3 regions of the Pseudomonas sp. GW704-F2 genome follow, and region 3 is predicted to be linked to each of the others. Evidence: riboswitches for the same ligand, from Rfam matches in the RefSeq annotation. Region 3 holds a riboswitch; each other region holds the start of a gene.

Evidence for each region. A riboswitch is a leader RNA that binds a small molecule or an ion and turns the genes downstream of it on or off. The one in region 3 is predicted to bind cobalamin.
Region 1: another riboswitch for cobalamin. It lies ahead of AC07W0_RS29450 (ABC transporter substrate-binding protein); the one in region 3 lies ahead of AC07W0_RS27090 (CbtB domain-containing protein).
Region 2: another riboswitch for cobalamin. It lies ahead of cobO (cob(I)yrinic acid a,c-diamide adenosyltransferase); the one in region 3 lies ahead of AC07W0_RS27090 (CbtB domain-containing protein).

What each region holds. Positions count from the first base shown of each region.
Region 1 covers NZ_JBWKXO010000066.1:12,424-16,826, forward strand. The annotation lists gene AC07W0_RS29440 (M4 family metallopeptidase) at 1-639, opposite strand, end outside; gene AC07W0_RS29445 (DNA/RNA non-specific endonuclease) at 774-1,703, shown strand; cobalamin riboswitch at 1,739-1,933, shown strand; gene AC07W0_RS29450 (ABC transporter substrate-binding protein) at 2,048-3,058, shown strand; gene AC07W0_RS29455 (FecCD family ABC transporter permease) at 3,055-4,059, shown strand; gene AC07W0_RS29460 (ABC transporter ATP-binding protein) at 4,056-4,403, shown strand, end outside.
Region 2 covers NZ_JBWKXO010000004.1:69,232-73,634, forward strand. The annotation lists gene bluB (5,6-dimethylbenzimidazole synthase) at 1-600, opposite strand, end outside; gene AC07W0_RS04955 (cobyrinic acid a,c-diamide synthase CobB) at 597-1,964, opposite strand; gene cobO (cob(I)yrinic acid a,c-diamide adenosyltransferase) at 1,961-2,572, opposite strand; cobalamin riboswitch at 2,653-2,896, opposite strand; gene AC07W0_RS04965 (PQQ-dependent sugar dehydrogenase) at 2,996-4,309, shown strand.
Region 3 covers NZ_JBWKXO010000048.1:35,032-39,434, forward strand. The annotation lists gene cobN (cobaltochelatase subunit CobN) at 1-930, opposite strand, end outside; gene cobW (cobalamin biosynthesis protein CobW) at 934-1,995, opposite strand; cobalamin riboswitch at 2,088-2,287, opposite strand; cobalamin riboswitch at 2,329-2,538, shown strand; gene AC07W0_RS27090 (CbtB domain-containing protein) at 2,636-2,824, shown strand; gene AC07W0_RS27095 (CbtA family protein) at 2,836-3,540, shown strand; gene AC07W0_RS27100 (cobalamin biosynthesis protein) at 3,537-3,929, shown strand; gene cobM (precorrin-4 C(11)-methyltransferase) at 4,000-4,403, shown strand, end outside.

The sequences.
Region 1 (4,403 bases), on a different contig from region 3:
CGTTTGCTGCAGCGCGTACTGCTTGATCAGTGAGCCGAACACGTCGGACAGCGACTCGTTCAACGCACCGGATTGATTGAAATACATCAGCTTGGCCTCATCCTCGGTCACACCGTGGGCCAACTCATGGCCAATGACATCAAGGGCTATCGTGAACCGGTTGAATAGCTGCTGATCGCCATCACCAAACACCATCTGGCTCGAGTTCCAGAATGCATTGTTGTAGTTCTGGCCAAAATGAACGGTCGCGTCCAGCGCCATACCGGCGTCGTCTATGGAGTTGCGGTCGAAGACCTGATCGAAAAAATCGAATGTGGCGCCCAACCCATCGTAGGCCTCGTCCACCGCCACATCACCACTGACGGGCTGCCCTTCGCCACGGATCAACTTGCCCGGCAGGCTATCGGCGCCCTCGGCGCTGTAGATCGAACGCCGTTTTTCGGCGCCCATGGGCAGGGCCATGTGGGCAGCCCCGTTGGCGGGTACGGCAACCATGCGCAACGAACGGAACGTGCTGTCTTTGGCGCGTGTGCGTAACGCGACTTCCCGTTGCGCTTTATCGCCGTTGCGGGCGATCTGGTCGAGCATGTATGGCGGGATCAGGCAGAAAATCGGGTTGCGATGCTGGCGAACACACATTGGCTGGCTCCATTTTGGCGTGAGGTGAACGTCCGGATAACCGTTCAAGAATAGTCCTGCCGTGGCGGCTTGGGCCAAATTGTCATGAAGCTATGCTGCAGTAGTGTTAATCCGAGGACTGCGAGGAACTTACAATGCCCCCACGCGCCACCAAAATCGACCTTTCGCACCGCCCCCGGCTCGCCGACCTGCGCCCGTTGATCGCAGCCGGCCCGAGCCTCATGGAGGCCCGGGCGGCGACTGCGCGTGTCACTGCGGCCAAGGACCTGCAGGACCGGCGCGGCTACGCTGAAGCGTTTCTCGACCGCTTCGTGGTGCCATGGCCCACGGTGGATGAAGCCCTGCTGGCTGACGTACAGCCGCTGCGCCTGGACTACACGCATTTCTCAGTGACCATGTCGCGCTCGAGGCGACTGGCACTCTACGTGGGCGCCAATATCGATGGCGCACAGCATGTGGATATCATCCGCAGCAACGACGCCTGGGCCTACGACGGCCGCCTGCCCATCAGCGCACAGGTGGGTGATGCGCTCTACACCGACAATGGCCTGGACCGCGGTCATCTGGTGCGCCGACAGGACCCCAACTGGGGTGACGCGGCCAACATCGCCAATGCCGACACCTTCCACTTCACCAACTGCTCACCGCAGATGAGCGGGTTCAACCAGAAGACCTGGCTGGAACTCGAGGACTACATTCTCGATAACACACAACGCTGGAAAGCCCGGGCCACGGTGTTTACCGGCCCGGTGTTGGCGGACGACGACCGCGTCTACCGGGGCGTTAAAATCCCCAAAGCGTTCTGGAAAGTGGTCGCCTACCTCAGCGACGACGGCAAGCCCTGCGCCAGCGCCTACATGATCGACCAAAACCGCGAGCTGGGTCAGCTCGACCTCATGTTCGGCCAGCTCAGAACCTACCAGCGCAGCGTGATTCAGATCGAACGCTTGACCGGTATCCGCTTCGCCAACCTGGCCGACTACGATGGTTTCAGCAATGAAGAGCGCGCCACGGGGACGCGAATTGAAGCGCTGATCCAGGGCCCTGAAGATATTCGTCTGTAACCGGGCGACCTAAGGCTATATCGCCCCGCCGTGATCGACTACCATACCGCGCCGGTTCCCAAACGGGACTAATAGGGAATCCGAAGCGCGGTACACCGCGTCAATCGGAACTGCCCCCGCAACTGTAGATGCCGAGCCCGCTCCCCCACTGCCACTGGACCCCGTCCGGGAAGGCCGGAGCGTGGCGACGACGCATCAGTCAGGAGACCTGCCGGCCCAGCAAAATCACTAACCGGCGGGGTGTCCGGGAAGGACATCCTTGCCTGCCTCACCCGCAGCGGTCGAGGGCGTGTTTCCGAACCGTACACCCCCTGTTCCAGGTACGGCTCCAAGGAGATTGCCCAATGCTGCCACGCGTTACCGCCCTGCTCACCGGCCTGGGCCTGTGTGCCCTGGCCCAAGCGGCCCCCACTCAGTACCCGCTGACGGTGGAGAACTGCGGCAGCAGCCTGACCTTCGCGCAAGCGCCCGCCCGCGCCGTGACCATCGGCCAGGCCGCCACCGAAATGCTCTATGCCCTCGGCGTGGGCGATAGAGTGGTCGGCACGTCGCTGTGGTTCAACAACGTGCTGCCACAGTTCAAGGCGCTGAACGACGGCATCGAACGCCTGGCCAATAACGAACCGAGCTTCGAGTCGGTGATCGCCAAGCGCCCGCAACTGGTGGCGGCCGAGCTGGAATGGGTGGTCGGCCCGCAAGGCGTGGTGGGCACCCGCGAGCAGTTTCATGAGTTGAAGATCCCCACCTACCTGCTGCCCTCCGACTGCGAAGCCAAGAACAACCGGGTGGGCGCCGACGGCACGCGGCTGGAGCCGTTCCGCATCGACACGATCTACAAGGGCATCCGCCAGTTGGCGGAGATTTTCGACGTGCAGGATCGCGGCCAGCAACTCAACGATGAACTCAAGGCACGCCTGGCCAAGTCCGTCGCCACCGTGCAAGGCAAGGGGCTCAAGCAGGCCAGCGCGCTGGTGTGGTTTTCCAGCGCCGAGATGGCCAGCGATCCCTATGTGGCCGGTCACAAGGGTGTCCCCGAATTCATGCTGCAAACGCTCGGACTGCGCAACGTGGTGCAGTCCGATGAGGAATGGCCCGCCGTCGGCTGGGAAACCATCGCCAAGGCCAACCCCACCGTGCTGGTGATCGCCCGCATGGACCGCCGCCGCTACCCGGCCGACGATCATGCACAGAAGCTCGCCTTCCTGCGCAGCGACCCGGTGACGCGCAACATGGACGCGGTGAAACACAACCGCATTATCATCCTCGACGCCATGGCCCTGCAGGCCAGCGTGCGGACCTTCGAGGGTCTTGAACAACTGGCTGCGGCCATCGACGGCTACGACCTGCCGAAATGATACGAACCCTAATCGCCCTGGCATTGCTACTGATCGCCGTGCTCGCCGGCGTGGCCATCGGCGAAACCGCCATCGCGCCGCAGGTGGTGTTGCAGGTACTCGCCAACAAACTGTGGGCGGCCGGCTACGTGCTGGACCCGATCGATGAAGGCGTGGTGTGGAACTACCGCCTGACCCGCGCCCTGGTCGCCGCCGCATGCGGGGCCGGGCTGGCCACCTGCGGGGTGATTTTGCAGTCGTTGTTGCGCAACCCCCTGGCCGATCCTTACCTGCTGGGCATCAGCGCCGGCGCTTCGACCGGCGCAGTCCTGGTGGTGCTGATGGGCGTCGGCGGCGGCTTGGTTTCGCTGTCGGTCGGTGCGTTCGGCGGGGCGATGGCGGCGTTTGCGCTGGTGGTATTGCTCGCGCGGGCCAGCGGTTCGTCCAGCGGCACCGGGCAGATCATCCTCGCAGGCATTGCCGGCTCGCAGCTGTTCAATGCGCTCACCGCGTTCCTGATCACCAAGTCGGCCAGCTCCGAACAGGCACGCGGCATTCTGTTCTGGCTGCTGGGCAACCTCAGCGGCGTGCGTTGGCCGTCGGTGTGGCTGGCGGTGCCGGTGGCGGTCGCCGGGTTGGCGGTGTGCCTGTGGCATCGTCGGGCGCTGGATGCGTTCACCTTCGGCCGCGACTCGGCGGCCTCCCTCGGCATCCCGGTGCGCCGCGTGCAATGGGTGCTGGTGGGCTGCGCGGCGCTGGTCACGGCGGTGATGGTATCGATTGTCGGCTCCATCGGTTTTGTCGGGCTGGTGATTCCCCATGCCGCGCGCCTGCTGCTCGGCACCGGGCACTCGCGCCTGTTGCCGGCCAGCGCATTGGGTGGCGCGCTGTTTCTGATCGCGGCGGATGTGCTGTCGCGCACCTTGATCAAGGGCCAGGTGATTCCGGTCGGCGTGGTCACTGCGCTGGTCGGCGCGCCGGTGTTTGCACTGATTCTGATCGGCCGGAGAAACCCTCGATGAGTGCGCCGGTATTGAGCTGCAGCGGGCTGGGCTTCAAGGTGCGGGAAGCCGAGTTGCTGCGGGATATCCACCTGGAGGTGACGCTCGGCGAAACCCTCGGGATCGTCGGCCCGAACGGCTCGGGTAAATCCACCTTGCTCAAACTGTTGGCCGGGTTGCGTAGCCCCGCTCATGGCGAAGTACGCCTGGGTGGCGAGCGCCTGGGCGAGCTGCCCCGCCGCACCGTCGCACAACGCCTGGCCGTGGTGGAACAACAGGCCGACACCGACGATGCCATTCGGGTGTTCGACGCTGTCGCATTGGGCCGCACCCCGTGGCTGTCAGCGCTGAGCCCGTGGTCCGAG
Region 2 (4,403 bases), on a different contig from region 3:
CGGTTCGGCCCAGCCTTCGAGCTGCAACATCGGTGCCGGATAGAACGCTTCGACCGGCCCCAGGCACAACACCGCCAAGGGTTTCGCGCCGGGCGGCAAGCCCAGCAGGTCGGCCAGGGCCTGCGGTTCGAACAGCGACACCCAGCCCATGCCCAGGCCTTCGACCCGCGCGGCCAGCCACAGATTCTGGATCGCGCAGGACAGCGAGGCCATGTCCATTTCCGGCAAGGTACGCCGGCCGAAGATATGTCGCTCGCGCTCATCCATCAGCGCCGCCACCAGCACTTCGGCGCAGTCGTGGATGCCTTCGACCTTGAGCTTCATGAACGTATCGGAACGCTCGCCCAAGGCCTCGGCGGTGCGTATGCGTTCTTCCTCCACCAACTGTTGAATCCGCCCACGCAATAGGCGGTCGCTGATGCGGATAAAACGCCACGGCTGCATCAAGCCAACGCTCGGCGCCTGGTGTGCGGCCTGGAGCAAGCGCTGCAGCAGTTCGGGAGCCACGTCACCGCCGCTGAAGTGACGCATGTCGCGGCGTTCGGCGATGGCACGGTAGACGGCGTCGCGCTCGGCCTGGGGGAAAGCGTTGTCGGTCATGAGCCTATCGCGGGCAAGCCCGCTCCCACCGTGGATTCGTGCTGTGGCGCAGCGTGCGGTGCGACTCGCTCGGGCGCAAACAGCGCGGCCACGGCCCAGGGGTTGGAGGGGAAGTAAAAGTGAACGTAGGAAGCGGTCAGCCGCCCCTGTCGATACACCGCCTCGGCCCCGCGCCCACCATTGGGGCTCACGCCACGGGCAATGGGCACCCAGTCGGTGCTGGTCAGCGAGTGGTGATAGGTGTGCCCACGCAACACGCCTTCGGGCAATTCGACGCTTTGCAGAGCCAGCGCCGCGAGCTTCTTTTGCATCACCGCAGCGCCCTGCAACAGGCCGACCAGTCCGGCGCGGAGGCCGTCGACATCCGTGAGCGAATCCAGCAGATAGAGCATGCCGCCACACTCGGCGAGCAGCGGTTTACCGGCAGCGTGATGGGCACGGATCGCCTCCAGCATCGCGGTGTTTTCCGACAGTGCCTGGTGATGCAATTCCGGGTAACCACCGGGCAGATAGAGACTGTCGACTTCTGGCAATTGGCGATCATGGATCGGCGAGAAGAAGCTCAACTCGGCGCCCATCGCCCGCAGCAGATCGAGGCTGGCACCGTAAGTGAAGGCGAAGGCTTCGTCACGCGCGACCGCGATCCGCACGCCAGCCAGCAACGGTTCGGTGCGGGTTACCGGCGGTGCGGCAAAGGTGACCGGCGGCGGCAACGCAACCTCGCAACTGCTGCCCAACGCTTGGGCGGCGGCGTCCAGGCGCAGGTCGAGGTCATTCAGTTCGCTGGCTTGCACCAGGCCCAGGTGGCGGCTGGGCAATTCGATAGCAGTCTCGCGGGACAGCGCGCCATACCAGCGCAGGCCTTCGGTGAGGCTGCCTTCGAGCAATTGCGCATGGCGCAGGGTGCCGACGCGGTTGGCCAGCACGCCGGCGAACGGCAAGTCCGGCTGATAGCGTGCCAGGCCGAGGGCCAGGGCGCCGAAGGTCTGCGCCATGGCCGTGCCATCGATCACACCGAGCACCGGCACACCGAAGTGCCGCGCCAGGTCGGCGCTGGAAGGTGTGCCGTCGAACAGCCCCATCACGCCTTCGATCAGGATCAGGTCCGCCTCCCCCGCTGCTTCCCACAGTAGGCGGCGACTTTCCTGCTCGCCCACCATCCACATGTCCAATTGATACACCGGCGCACCGCTGGCGCGCTCGTGGATCATCGGGTCGAGGAAGTCCGGGCCGCATTTGAACACACGCACCTTGCGCCCCAGGTTGCGGTGCAAGCGCGCCAGCGCGGCGGTGACCGTGGTTTTGCCCTGGCCGGACGCCGGTGCGGCGATCAAGACAGCCGGGCAATGGCGGGGCTGATTCAAAGTTCGACGCCTTTCTGTGCCTTGATACCGGCCTGGAACGCATGCTTGAGCATGCCCATGTCGGTGACGGTGTCGCCCATTTCGATCAGTTCAGGCTTGGCGCCACGGCCGGTGACTACCACGTGCTGCATCGGCGGGCGGGCCTGAAGGTCGCTGAGGACCTGATCGAGGTCGAGGTAGCCGTGCTTGAGCGCGATGTTCAGCTCATCCAGCACCACCAGGCCGATGCTCGGGTCTTGCAGCAATTGGCGGGACACCGCCCAGGCGGCCTCGGCGGCCGCGATGTCGCGCTGGCGGTCCTGGGTTTCCCAGGTAAAGCCCTCGCCCATTACATGGAAACGCACTTGCTCGGGGAAACGGCGGAAGAACAGTTCTTCGCCGGTGCTGTTGCGCCCCTTGATGAACTGCACCACGCCACACTGCATGCCGTGGCCCATGGCGCGGGCCAGCATGCCAAACGCCGAGCTACTCTTGCCTTTGCCGTTGCCGGTCAGCACCAGCAGCAAGCCGCATTCGTTCGGGGAATTGGCGATGCGTTCATCGATCACGGCTTTTTTGCGCAGCATGCGCGCCAGATGGCGTTCGTCGCGCTCGGGGGAATCGGTCATGGCAGCTCTCCGTTGGGGCTGGACAAAAAACGGCGGGCAGGAAAAAACAACAACAGACAGCCAAGCATCGCCCACCGTGATGCTGTTGGATGATCCAGGCCGGTCTCCGGGCTCATGAGTGGCGCGCTAGAGCGCACGCCGACGGCGCGCCTTCCCATATCGCGGGCGATACAGTGGCAAACAGCACCGTCTTGACTCATTTACCGTTGCGGGGGCAGCGCCGGAATCGCGGCAGCACTGTGTACAAGTGCGCTCACTCACCGGCTTCCCTGTTTCACTCAGTCGACCCGTGGGTCACAGAGCACCTGGAACAAGCGGCGAAGGTTAGTGGGTTGGGGGTGGAGCGTCAATTAAAGCTGGCCTTGCACTTGAACCATCGCCGCATCGGGCGCCTCTACCCTTACAGGCATCCAGGAGAAAACCATGCATAAAACAAGACTCGCCTTACTGATCATGCTCGCGGGCACCCTCGCCGCCTGCGGCGAAAGCTCGACCCTGAAGGTATCCGACGGCACCGGGCCCTCGCCGCAATTGCCGGAGCCGAACAAGACCCTGATCCCCACCGTGAACATCGCCCCGGCCATCGGCTGGCCGGCGGGCACCCAGCCCACGGCCGCCGCCGGCACCCAGGTGGCGGCGTTCGCCGAAGGCCTGGACCACCCGCGCTGGCTGTATGTACTGCCCAATGGCGATGTGCTGGTGGCGGAAACCAACGCGCCGCCCAAGCCGGACGACGCCAAAGGCCTGCGGGGTTGGGTGATGCAGAAAGTCATGGGCCGCGCCGGCGCCGGCGTGCCGAGCCCGAACCGCATCACCCTGCTGCGCGATGCTGACCATGACGGGGTCGCGGAGACCCGCACCGTGTTCCTGGAAAACCTCAACTCGCCCTTCGGCATGACGCTGGTCGGCAATGACCTGTACGTGGCCGATTCGGACAAGCTGTTGCGCTTTCCCTATCAGACCGGCGAAACCGCGATCAAGGCCGCCGGCAGCAAGGTCATCGACCTGCCAGCGGGCAGCATCAACCATCACTGGACGAAAAACGTGGTGGCCAGCAAGGACGGCAGCAAGTTGTATGTGAGCGTCGGTTCCAACAGCAACGTCGCCGAGAACGGCCTGGAAGCGGAACAAGGCCGCGCGGCGATCTGGGAAGTCGACCGCGCCAGCGGCCAGCACCGTCTCTTCGCCTCCGGCCTGCGCAACCCGAACGGCATGGCCTGGGAACCGCAGAGCGGCAAGCTGTGGACGGCAGTGAACGAGCGCGACGAGATCGGCAGCGACCTGGTGCCGGACTACATCACCTCGGTCCAGGATGGCGCCTTTTATGGCTGGCCCTTCAGCTATTACGGGCAGCACGTGGATGTACGCGTCACACCGCAGAACCCGGACCTGGTGGCCAAAGCCATTGCGCCGGACTACGCCGTAGGCCCACATACCGCCTCGCTGGGCCTGACCTTCGCCGAGGGCAGCAAACTCCCGGCGCCCTTTATCAACGGTGCGTTTATCGGCCAGCACGGCTCGTGGAACCGCAAGCCGCACAGCGGCTACAAGGTGATCTTCGTACCGTTCGAGGGCGGCAAGCCGAAGGGGCCGCCAGTGGACGTGCTGACCGGGTTCCTCAACAGCGAAGAACAAGCCATGGGACGACCGGTTGGCGTGGTCATCGACAAGCAGGGTGATTTGCTGGTGGCGGACGATGTGGGGAATAAGGTGTGGCGGGTTTCTGCGGCTAAGTAACTATTACAAATGTGGGAGGGGCGGTGCGACGATTCGACTTGCCCACGATAGCGGTGGGTCAGTCACTGAATGCATGGACTGACACGCCCTCATC
Region 3 (4,403 bases):
GCGCGGGCCGAGGCCTTGTTCGCTGGCCTGCCAGGCGGGTTGGTTGTCCTGGGCGCAAATTGCCTGGATCACCGGGATATTGCGGCGAAACGGGCGCAAATGCGGTGCTTCGGGGCTGGACTGGGCAAAGCCGGTGGTGTTGAGAATCACCGCCGCCCCGACCTCATCCAGCCAGTCCTCGACCACCGTCAGGCAGCCGGGCTCCTTCAGACTGGCCACTGCCATCGGCAACGGATTCAGGCCCGCCGCCTGCAGACGCTGGCAGAACACATCGATAAAACCGGTATTGGCCGCTTGCAGATGGGAGCGGTAGAACAGCACCGCCGCCACCGGGCACTCAGGATTCCAATCCAACTGCCAGTCGTTGAGGCACGCATTGGCTTTACGCGGGTGATAAATCGCGCTGCGCGCCAGGGTTTGCGGCTCGGCCCAGGCATAGTCGCGGCCCAGGTAGGCGCTGGCCAGGCAGCGATAAAAATCCAGCGCATTACCCAGGCCGCCCTGGCGCAGGAACTGCCACAGGCGGTCACGCGCTGCGGCATCCACGGTGCTGAGGCCGCTGAGTTCCGGGTCGGGGCGGTCATCCCCCGGCACCAGGATCAGCGTGACCCCGCGCTCGGCCAACGCCACCAGGCGCTCGACGCCGTAACGCCAATAGCCGATGCCGCCGTGCAGGGAAATCAGGATGACCTTGGCGTGGCGCAGCACTTCATCGACGTACAGGTCCACCGATGCATGGTTCTGCACCTGCATCGGGTTGACCAGGCGCAGGCTCGGGTAATCCTCGGGCAACTGCTGGGCCGCTTCGGCCAGCAGCGCCAGGCTGGAGTCGCCGCTGCACAGGATCACCAGCTCGGCGGGGGTTTGCCCAAGGTCGGCAATGTTGTCGTCCGCGACGAAACCGCCGGGCTGGGTCCTGAGCAGGTGCATGGGTTAAACGCTGAGGGCGGCGCGCAATTGCGCTTCGAGGCCCGCCGCGTCGAGGTCCTGGCCGATCAGCACCAGGCGCGTGATGCGCGCTTCGTCGGCGCTCCAGGCGCGGTCGAAGTGTTTGTCGAAGCGCGTGCCCACGCCCTGGATCAGCAGGCGCATCGGCTTGTTCGGGATCGCCGCGAAGCCTTTGACGCGCAGGATGCCGTGCTGCACCACCAATTGGATCAGGGCGTCGAGCAGCAGGGCTTCGTCGGACTGGGGCAAGTCGATGGAAATGGAGTCGAACGCATCGTGATCATGATCGTCTTCACCTTCGTGATGATGATCGTGATGGCTGTGGCGGCCGTCGATGTGCTCTTCGGAGCCGGCGCCCAGGCCGATCAGCACGTCCAGCGGCACCCGACCGCTGCTGGCTTCGATGATCTTCACCGCCGGCGGCAACTCTTCGGCGACTTCCAGGCGCACGCGGGCCAGGTCGTCGGGGCTGATCAGGTCGCACTTGTTGAGGATCACCAGGTCGGCGCTGGCCAGTTGGTCGGCGAACAGTTCATGCAGCGGTGATTCGTGGTCCAGGTTCGGGTCGAGTTTGCGCTGGGCGTCGACCTGATCCGGGAAGGCGGCGAAGGTACCGGCCGCCACGGCGGGGCTGTCGACCACGGTGATCACCGCATCGACCGTGCAGGCGTTGCGGATTTCCGGCCACTGGAACGCCTGGACCAAGGGTTTTGGCAGGGCCAGGCCGGAGGTTTCGATGAGGATATGGTCAAGGTCACCGCGACGGGCAACCAGTTCGCGCATCACCGGGAAGAACTCTTCCTGTACGGTGCAGCACAGGCAGCCGTTGGCCAGTTCATACACGCGGCCGTTGGCTTCTTCCTCGGTGCAACCGATGGAGCACTGCTTGAGGATTTCACCGTCGATGCCCAGCTCGCCGAACTCGTTGACGATCACCGCGATGCGACGGCCCTGGGCGTTATCGAGCATATGGCGCAGCAAGGTGGTTTTGCCCGAGCCGAGAAAGCCGGTAACGATGGTGACGGGGAGTTTGGCCAGTGTTTTCATCGGATGCCCTTGGGGGCGGGCATACGGGACGATAGGCCCTGCGCGACGCGCAGCAGCAGATTTCGTCACCGGATCACCCCGCCCGGTTGAATTGAAAAATCGGTTGCGAGGCAGGTCTCCTGGCTTGGGGCTTGCGGGTCTTGCGACCGGCGCTGGCTGCGCCTTCCCGCCTTGATGGCAGTGGCGTGGCAGTCAGATAAACCCTTCACAGTTGCGGGGGCAGCCGCGGCTTGAACCGCGTTCCCTTCTTAGCTTCGGCCTGGGCCGAAGAACCTCGAGGGTGCAAGGCTACAGGGGCTCAGTCAATTTGACTACCGTCGCCCTGCATGCTTTCCTACACACCTTGTTTCGGGTGCCCTTCACAGGGTGAAACGGGAAACCGGTGCGTCATAGCGATATGACCAGTCCGGTGCTGCCCCCGCAACGGTAAGCGAGCGAAGCGTCACAGCCACTGTGCTTTGTGCATGGGAAGGCGATGCTTTCAGGACTCAGTTCAAGAGCCCCCTCGCAAGCCCGGAGACCGGCCCGAAAAAAATCATCTAACAAACCCGCGGTGGGCGGGCGCTGTTTGAACCCTGCGTGCCTGGCTCGCGGGTTTTGCATGCGCTCGTGTCACCCTGAACCCCTGAAGGGACGCGCCATGTCGATCATCAGCAGCACCTCGTCTAGCACCAGCAGCACCGCCACCCTGAGCCAACGCCTGGGCGCCGCCATCGGCGCTTCGATCCTCGGCGCGTGCCTGGTGTATTTCGCCGGGTTCTCGCATATCGAAGCGGTACACAACGCCGCCCACGATACCCGCCACAGCGCCGCGTTCCCGTGCCATTGAGACCTGCCGACATGATCAAGCGTATTGCGCAAACCGCAGGTTTCAGTGGGCTGCTGGCCGCCCTGTTGTTGACCTTGCTGCAAAGTTTCTGGGTCGCCCCGCTAATCATGCAGGCGGAAACCTTTGAAAAAGCCCCGGCCGCGACGCAAGTGGTACACGAGCACGCCGCCGGCACCGCTGCACACGCCCATGACGCCGAAGCCTGGGAGCCGGAAGACGGCTGGCAGCGCGTGCTGTCGACCACTGGCGGCAATCTGGTGGTGGCGGTCGGTTTCGCCTTGATGCTCGCCGGGCTCTACACCCTGCGCGCACCGACTCGCACGGCTCAAGGCCTGCTGTGGGGCCTGGCCGGTTACGCAACCTTCGTGCTGGCGCCAACCCTGGGCCTGCCGCCGGAATTGCCGGGCACTGCCGCTGCCGACCTGGCACAACGGCAGATCTGGTGGATCGGCACGGCGGCCTCAACCGCGGCCGGTATCGCGCTGCTGGTATTCGGTGGCAACTGGCTGCTCAAGGCGCTGGGCGCGGCGATCCTCGTGGTGCCTCATGTGATTGGCGCTCCGCAACCTGAAGTGCATTCGATGCTGGCCCCTGAGGCCCTGGAAGCACAGTTCAAGATCGCCTCGCAACTGACCAACATCGCGTTCTGGTTGGCGTTGGGGCTGATCAGCGCCTGGTTGTTTCGCCGCAACCGCGACGATCGATACACCGCATGACCCTCGTGGTCGGCCTGGGCTGCCAGCGCGGCTGCGAGTTTCAAGCCCTGCTGGACCTGCTGGACGCCGCCCTCGCCGAGGGCGGTATCGAGCGCCATCGCATCACCGCCCTGGCCAGCCTTGATCGCAAGCAGGATGAACCGGGCTTGCTGGCCCTGGCCCAATGGCTGAACCTGCCGCTGCACTGCTTCAGCGCGGCGCACCTGGCGATGTATGACGACCGCCTGAGCCACAGGTCTGCCGTCGCCTTTGCCCATACCGGTTGTTACGGCATCGCCGAAAGCGCCGCCCTGGCCCTGGCCGAACAACTCGGCGGCGCCCCTGCGCGCCTGTTGGTCCCGCGCAAAAAATCCGCCCGGGCCACCTTGGCATTGGCCTGCGTCGACTGAAACCGCGATAATCGCCGCTTCCGATCATGAGCGTTCCTCATGCTCGCGCGTTTTTTCACAGGATTTCTCCATGACCGTCTACTTCATCGGCGCCGGCCCCGGCGACCCGGAATTGATCACCGTCAAAGGCCAGCGGCTGATCCGCAGTTGCCCGGTGATCATCTATGCAGGGTCGCTGGTGCCGGCGGCGGTACTGGAGGGGCATCAGGCCGAACAGGTGGTCAACAGCGCCGAACTGCACCTGGAACAGATCATCGAGCTGATCAAGGCCGCCGATGCCAAGGGCCAGGATGTGGCGCGGGTCCACTCCGGCGATCCAAGCCTGTACGGCGCAATTGGCGAACAGATCCGCCTGTTGCGCGAGCTGGGCATTGCGTTCCAGATCATTCCCGGCGTCACCGCCGTGGCCGCCTGCGCGGCGCTGCTGGAGACTGAACTGACCCTGCCGGACATCGCCCAGAGCGTGATTCTCAC